2 regions of the Yinghuangia sp. YIM S10712 genome follow, and region 1 is predicted to be linked to the other one. Evidence: riboswitches for the same ligand, from Rfam matches in the RefSeq annotation. Region 1 holds a riboswitch; the other holds the start of a gene.
What was found. A riboswitch is a leader RNA that binds a small molecule or an ion and turns the genes downstream of it on or off. The one in region 1 is predicted to bind glycine.
Positions count from the first base shown of each region.

Region 2: linked by a shared signal. The riboswitch ahead of gcvP (aminomethyl-transferring glycine dehydrogenase) and the one ahead of gcvT (glycine cleavage system aminomethyltransferase GcvT) in region 1 are both predicted to bind glycine.

Region 1 is NZ_JBPKBI010000005.1:202,805-206,005, reverse strand. Features, by position in the region: gene glyA (serine hydroxymethyltransferase) at 1-300, opposite strand, end outside; gene gcvH (glycine cleavage system protein GcvH) at 327-710, opposite strand; gene gcvT (glycine cleavage system aminomethyltransferase GcvT) at 798-1,925, opposite strand; glycine riboswitch at 2,253-2,363, opposite strand; gene ACRX5W_RS14420 (OsmC family protein) at 2,480-2,908, shown strand; gene ACRX5W_RS14415 (enhanced serine sensitivity protein SseB C-terminal domain-containing protein) at 3,018-3,201, shown strand, end outside.
Region 2 is NZ_JBPKBI010000004.1:76,801-80,001, forward strand. Features, by position in the region: gene gcvP (aminomethyl-transferring glycine dehydrogenase) at 1-1,383, opposite strand, end outside; glycine riboswitch at 1,704-1,818, opposite strand; glycine riboswitch at 1,821-1,914, opposite strand; gene ACRX5W_RS12400 (NADPH-dependent FMN reductase) at 2,113-2,700, shown strand; gene ACRX5W_RS12405 (ATP-binding cassette domain-containing protein) at 2,812-3,201, shown strand, end outside.

The sequences.
Region 1 (3,201 bases):
CTGAGCGCCCGAGTGCGGCTGGACGTTCGCGGCCTCCGCGCCGAAGAGGGCCTTGAGGCGTTCGATGGCGAGGTTCTCGACCACGTCGACGTACTCGCAGCCGCCGTAGTAGCGGCGGCCGGGGTAACCCTCGGCGTACTTGTTGGTCAGCACCGACCCCTGGGCTTCGAGAACCGCGACGGGCGCGAAGTTCTCGGAGGCGATCATCTCCAGGGTCGACTGCTGGCGGTGCAGCTCGTCGGCGACGGCGGCGGCGACCTCAGGGTCCACCTCGGCCAGCGGACGGTCCAGGATCGTCACGGTTGGTCAGCTCCTCGATCGGGGGCTCAGGCGCCGGTGAAGGCGTTGTACTCGGCTTCGGACATCAGGCCGCCGGTCTCGGCGGCGGGGGTGTCGAGTTGCACCTTGATCAGCCAGCCGTCGCCGTACGGGTCGGAGTTGACCAGGCTCGGGTCGTCCACGACCGCGGCGTTGACCTCGACGACCTCGCCGTTCGCGGGGGCAAACAGGTCGCTGACCGACTTGGTCGACTCCAGCTCGCCACACGGCTCGCCCGCGGTGACGCGCGCGCCGACCTGGGGAAGCTGGACGAAGACCACGTCACCCAGGGCGTCGGCGGCATGCTTCGAGATGCCGACGACGGCCGGGCTGGTGTCCGTCGTCAGCCACTCGTGGTCCTTGCTGAAGAGCAGGTTCCGGGGTGCGCTCACGAGTCCATTCTCCTCTGTTGTGCGGGGTCCCTGATCCTCAGGGGTCTTGGTGACGTGTTGGGGCTTTTGTTGGCAGGTGTTCGCCGGTCACGCGCGCCGGTAGAACGGCAGCTCGACGACGTCCACCGGCTCCGCGCTGCCGCGGATGTCGACCGCGAGGCGCGTGCCGGGCGCGGCGCTGCCCGAGGGGACGTACGCCATGGCGATCGGCGCCCCGAGCGTCGGCGACGGCGCGCCCGAGGTGATCGTGCCGATGGTGTCGCCGGACGCCGGGTCGAGGACCGCGTAGCCGGCGCGCGGCACGCGTCGTCCCGGCGAGCGCAGGCCGACCAGAGTCGCGCGGGGGCCCTCCTTCTCGCGTGCGGCGAGGGCGTCGCGCCCGACGAAGTCCTCGGGCTTGTCGAGGCGCACGACCCGGCCCAGGTTCGCCTCGTACGGCGTGACCTCGGTCGTCAGCTCGTGCCCGTACAACGGCATTCCCGCCTCCAGGCGCAGCGTGTCGCGGCACGACAGCCCGGCCGGGACCAGGCCGTGGCCCGCACCGGCCTCGGTGAGCGCGTTCCACAGCCGCTCGGCGTCGCCGGGCGCGCAGAAGAGCTCGAAGCCGTCCTCGCCGGTGTAGCCGGTCCGGGCCAGCAGCACGTCGACGCCCGCGACGGTGGCGCGGTCGGCGGCGTAGTACTTGACGGCGTCCAGGTCGAGGCCGGTGAGCGGCGCAAGGATCTCGACCGCGCGCGGCCCCTGCACGGCCAGCAGCGCGTAGGCCTCCGAGAGGTCGGTGACCTCCGCATCGAAGTCCCCCGCACGGTCGAGGAGTTCCGCGGCGACGACGGCCGCGTTGGAGGCGTTCGCGACGACAAGGAAATCGTCCTCGGCGAGGCGGTAGACGATCAGGTCGTCGAGGATGCCGCCGTTGTCGTCACAGATCATCGTGTAGCGGGCGCGGCCGACGCCGATTTTGGAGACGAAGCCGACCAGCGCGTGGTCGAGCGCGCGGGCGGCCTCGGGGCCGCGCACGGCGATCTCGCCCATGTGGGTCAGGTCGAACAGCCCCGCGGCCTCGCGTACCGCGCGGTGTTCGGCGCTCTCGCTGCCGTAACGCAGGGGCATCCGCCAGCCCGCGAAGTCGGTCATCGTGGCGCCGAGGGCGTCGTGGACCGCGTCGAGGGGGGTGCGGCGCTGTGGCGTCGGGCCGGCCGGTGCGGTGGACGTCATCGCTGGGCTCCTCGCGGGGTGGTGATTCCGGTGGCATCTGGTGGGATTCGTCCGTGATCGCACCCTATGTTCGGGGCTGGTGCGGGCATGCCGGAAACCGGCTGTGACACGGGACGGAACGAAAGGATCGGGCGGTCCACAGAGGGCTCCCTTGTAGGGCGCGGGCATGCGGGGCATGCCGGACGCGCCGACGGGCGGGTCGCCTCCCCCTCTGTCGTGGACCTGAGAGCTTCACGCGCGATCGCCGCCCGGGGATCGGGCGCCGACGGCGGCTTGCACCATGGGTGAGCCCCGCCAAAACGGCACGGGACTGCTTTCCAGAGTCGCCTCACCCGCGCGGTACATGGGCCTGAGAGTTTCCGGGGAGGAATTGCTCCTTCGGCGCCCCGGCCGCAGACGCACGCGCGCCGCTGCCGAGGACTCTCCCGCGTGGGGTCGAGAGCCGGTGTGAAGTTGTGCGCGCATGCTATCGGTCGCCCACGACGTGCACCGGCTCCGGGCACCGGATTAGCGTGGGCCGCGACAAGACACCCAGCGAACAAGGAGTCCCACTCATGGCGACCACGCGCACCGCCACCACCAACTGGAAGGGCCCGCTGATGGGCGGCTCCGGGACCGTGTCGCTCGACTCGTCCGGGGTGGGGACGTACGACGTCTCCTGGCCGTCGCGGGCCGAAGCCGCGAACGGCAAGACCAGCCCCGAGGAGCTGATCGCCGCCGCGCACTCGTCGTGCTACTCGATGGCGCTCTCGCACGCGCTCGCGGGCGCCGGCACGCCTCCGGAGTCCGTCGAGACGAAGGCGAACGTCACCTTCCAGCCCGGCGAGGGCATCACCGGCATCGCCCTGTCGGTGCGGGCGCGTGTTCCGGGCCTCTCCGCCGAGGACTTCCAGGTCGCCGCGGAGAACGCGAAGGCGAACTGCCCGGTGAGCAAGGCGCTGGCCGGCGCGCCGATCACGCTGGAGGCCGAACTGCTTTCGTAGCAGGGGGAGTTCGTTCACGATGCGGCGGGGATCCGAGACGGGTCCCCGCCGCTTCCGGCACCGCACTAGGCTGGTGCGCCCCGCGTCAACGGCGAATCAGGAGGTGGCCGTGGCCTTCCCGGCGAACCACGTTGAGCGCTGCCTCGTCGCCGCGCTGCACGACACGTCGCGCACCGCCGAGCTGTTCGACGCGCTCGCGGAGGGCGAGGTGTGGGTGCCGCTGCCGGCCGGGGGAGGCCCGCAGGACACCGAACTCACCTTGCCCACGACGGAGATAGCCGGCGGGCACTACG
Region 2 (3,201 bases), on a different contig from region 1:
GTCGGGGGTCTCGGCGTCGAGCGCCGCGACGTGGTCGTGGCCGCAGTCGACGTCAGCGGTGCACGAGAAGGCACCGTTCGGCGAGAACGCCCGCCACACGGCCGCGAGATCGTCGCGCGTGGTGGTCTCGTCGCAGCTCACCGAGACGTGGTCGGCGTCGACGCGGTACAGGTTGACGCCCTCGGCGCGCGCGGCGGCCACGACCTCGTCGGCGCGGCCGGGAACGCGGGCGAGCACCGTGTCGAAGAACCGCCCGTGGACGACCTCGACTCCGTCGTGGCGCAGCCCGGCGGCGAGGACGACGGCGAGGCGGTGGGTGCGCCGGGCGATCGCGGTGAGGCCCTCGGGGCCGTGGTAGACGGCGTACATCCCGGCCATCACCGCGAGCAGGACCTGCGCGGTGCAGATGTTGCTGGTGGCCTTCTCCCGGCGGATGTGCTGCTCGCGTGTCTGGAGCGCGAGGCGGTACGCCTGGTCGCCGGCCGCGTCGACGGAGACCCCGACCAGGCGTCCGGGCAGCGAGCGGGCGAACTTCTCGCGCACGGCCAGGTAGCCGGCGTGCGGGCCGCCGAATCCCATCGGGACGCCGAAGCGCTGCGTCGTCCCCACCGCGATGTCGGCGTCCATCGCGCCGGGCGACCGGAGCAGCGTGAGGGCGAGGAGGTCGGCGGCGACCGCGACGAGGGCCCCGCGCGCGTGGGCGTCGGCGATGAGCGGGCCGAGGTCGCGCACGTGCCCGTCGGCACCGGGGTACTGCGCCAGCACGCCGAAGAACTCACCGTCGGGCAGGCCGTCGGCGATGTCGGCGAGGACCACCTCGATGCCCAGCGCCTCGGCGCGGGTGCGCACGACGGCGATGGTCTGCGGCAGGCAGTTGGCGTCGACGACGAAGACGTCGGACTTCGCGCGGCCCGCGCGGCGGGCGAGGGTCATCGCCTCGGCGGCCGCGGTGCCCTCGTCGAGCAGCGAGGCGCCCGCGACCTGGAGTCCGGTCAGGTCGCACACCATCGTCTGGAAGTTGAGCAGCGCCTCCAGCCGTCCCTGGGAGATCTCCGGCTGGTACGGCGTGTACGCGGTGTACCAGGCCGGGTTCTCCAGAACGTTGCGCAGGATGACGGGCGGCGTGTGCGTGCCGTGGTAGCCGAGGCCGATCATGGACCGCAGGACCGTGTTGCGTGCGGCGAGCCCGCGGAGCAGCCCGTGCACCGCCGCCTCGCCGACAGCCTCGGGCAGGTCGAGTCGGTCGAGCGTGCGGATGGCCCCGGGCACCGCGGCGTCCGTCAGCTCGTCGAGCGATCCGAAGCCGATGTGCGCGAGCATCTTCGCCTGCTGGTCGGCGTCGGGACCGATGTGCCGGCCGCTGAACGGCGACGCGGCCTCCAGAGCGGCGAGGCTGCCGGCACCGGAGCGCGCGGGCGCGGCGGACGGGGGCTGAGTGGGCGGGGACGAGCTCACTGTGGAGGCCTCCAGGTTCGCGGAGAAGGACACGCGGGTGCGCGTGGCCCGGCGCCTGTCTGGACGGATGTCTCCGGACCGGCCCGCGTGGCGTGGCGCGTGCGATCGCGGGGCGCGGGCCCGAGGCGGGTACTCGGTCGTACTCGCTCGCCGGGCCTGACGGCCCTCTTTCGCCCGCAACGCCGCAAGCGCGCGCGCCACGCCGCGCGGGCCCGGAGAGATCCACCGGACAGGCCCTTGCGGCCTCCCCCTCTGTCATCGGTACCTGAGAGCTTCACCCGCTCGCCGCCGCAAATAGCCGCGGGCCGAGGCTTTCACCGTCGGTGAGCCCCGCGCCGTCGCGCGGGACTGCTTTCCAGAGTGCCCATGGCCGCGCGGTACGGGTGCCTGAGAGATTCCGGGGAGGGGTTGCTCCTTCGGCGCCCGGCTCGTCGGCCGGGACTCTCCCGCGTGGCTGTCGGTGCGGCCCCAACGCTACCAGTGCGGCTTTCGGGGCGACGGGTCAAGATCCGCCCGGACGTACGAACCACCCCCGGGAGCGAGACGCGAGGCGGCGGCACGCGGCCTGCCGCGAGATTGCGTCTGGCGGCCGCGCCCGTGCGTCTCGCGCCTGACCGGTGAGAGGTACGAGGCGGGCAACGGCGGGAGGCGACGCGCATGGACCGAGAGCAGCCGCTGCGGATCGCGGTGATCGTGGGGAGCACCAGGGAAGGGCGTGTCGGTGCCAGGCTCGGCCGGTGGGTCGCGGACGCCGCGGGCCGGAGGCGGGGTTGGGCGCCGGTCACCGTCGATCTGGCGGATTTCGACTTCCCGTCCCGCTTCCCCGAGCGTGCGACGCCTGCGATGGCCGACTTCGCCGGGCGGATCGCGGAGGCCGAGGCGTTCCTCGTGGTCACCCCGGAGTACAACCGCAGCTTCCCGGCGTCACTCAAACAAGCGATCGACTACGCGTACGACGAGTGGCGGGCCAAGCCTGTCGGTTTCGTCTCATACGGTTACAAGACCCGCGGACTTCTCGCGGTCGAGCACCTGCGGCAGGTCTTCGGCGAACTGCACACCGTGACGATGCGCGACACCGTCGGCGTCGATCTCGCCGCCGGCCTGGACGGGCAGATCGGCGGGCTCGGCGACGGGCCGGGAGCGGGCGGCGAATTGGAGCCGGCCGTCGACACGCTCCTCGAACAACTGTCCTGGTGGGCGCACGCCCTGCGGGACGCCCGGGCGGCGCGCCCCTACGCCGCGTGACCCCCTTCTCCAAGGCAAAGACACCGAGATTCCGGACCACCGATGAGAACCGACCACGACGACAGTCATACCTGGCGAGGACGCGGTCGAGACCCCCGAAAAGGACACACGATGACCACGCACACATCCGGCCTGGCGATCGAGACGCAGGGGCTGGTGAAAGTCTTCGGCACCAACCGAGCCGTCGACGGCATCGACCTCAAGGTGCCCGCCGGCAGCGTCTACGGCGTGCTGGGCCCGAACGGCGCCGGGAAGACCACGGCCGTGAAGATGCTCGCGACCCTGCTGCGGCCGGACGGCGGCGAGGCGTACGTCTTCGGCCACTCCGTCCTGCGCGAGCCCGACGCGGTGCGTTCCCGGGTCAGCCTGACCGGGCAGTACGCGTCGGTCGACGAGGACCTCACCGGTACGGAGAACCTCGTTCTGCTCGGCCGTCTGCTCGGCCACCACAAGACGTTCGCCCGCAAGCGCGCCGCCGAGCTGCTGGAGGCGTTCGGCCTG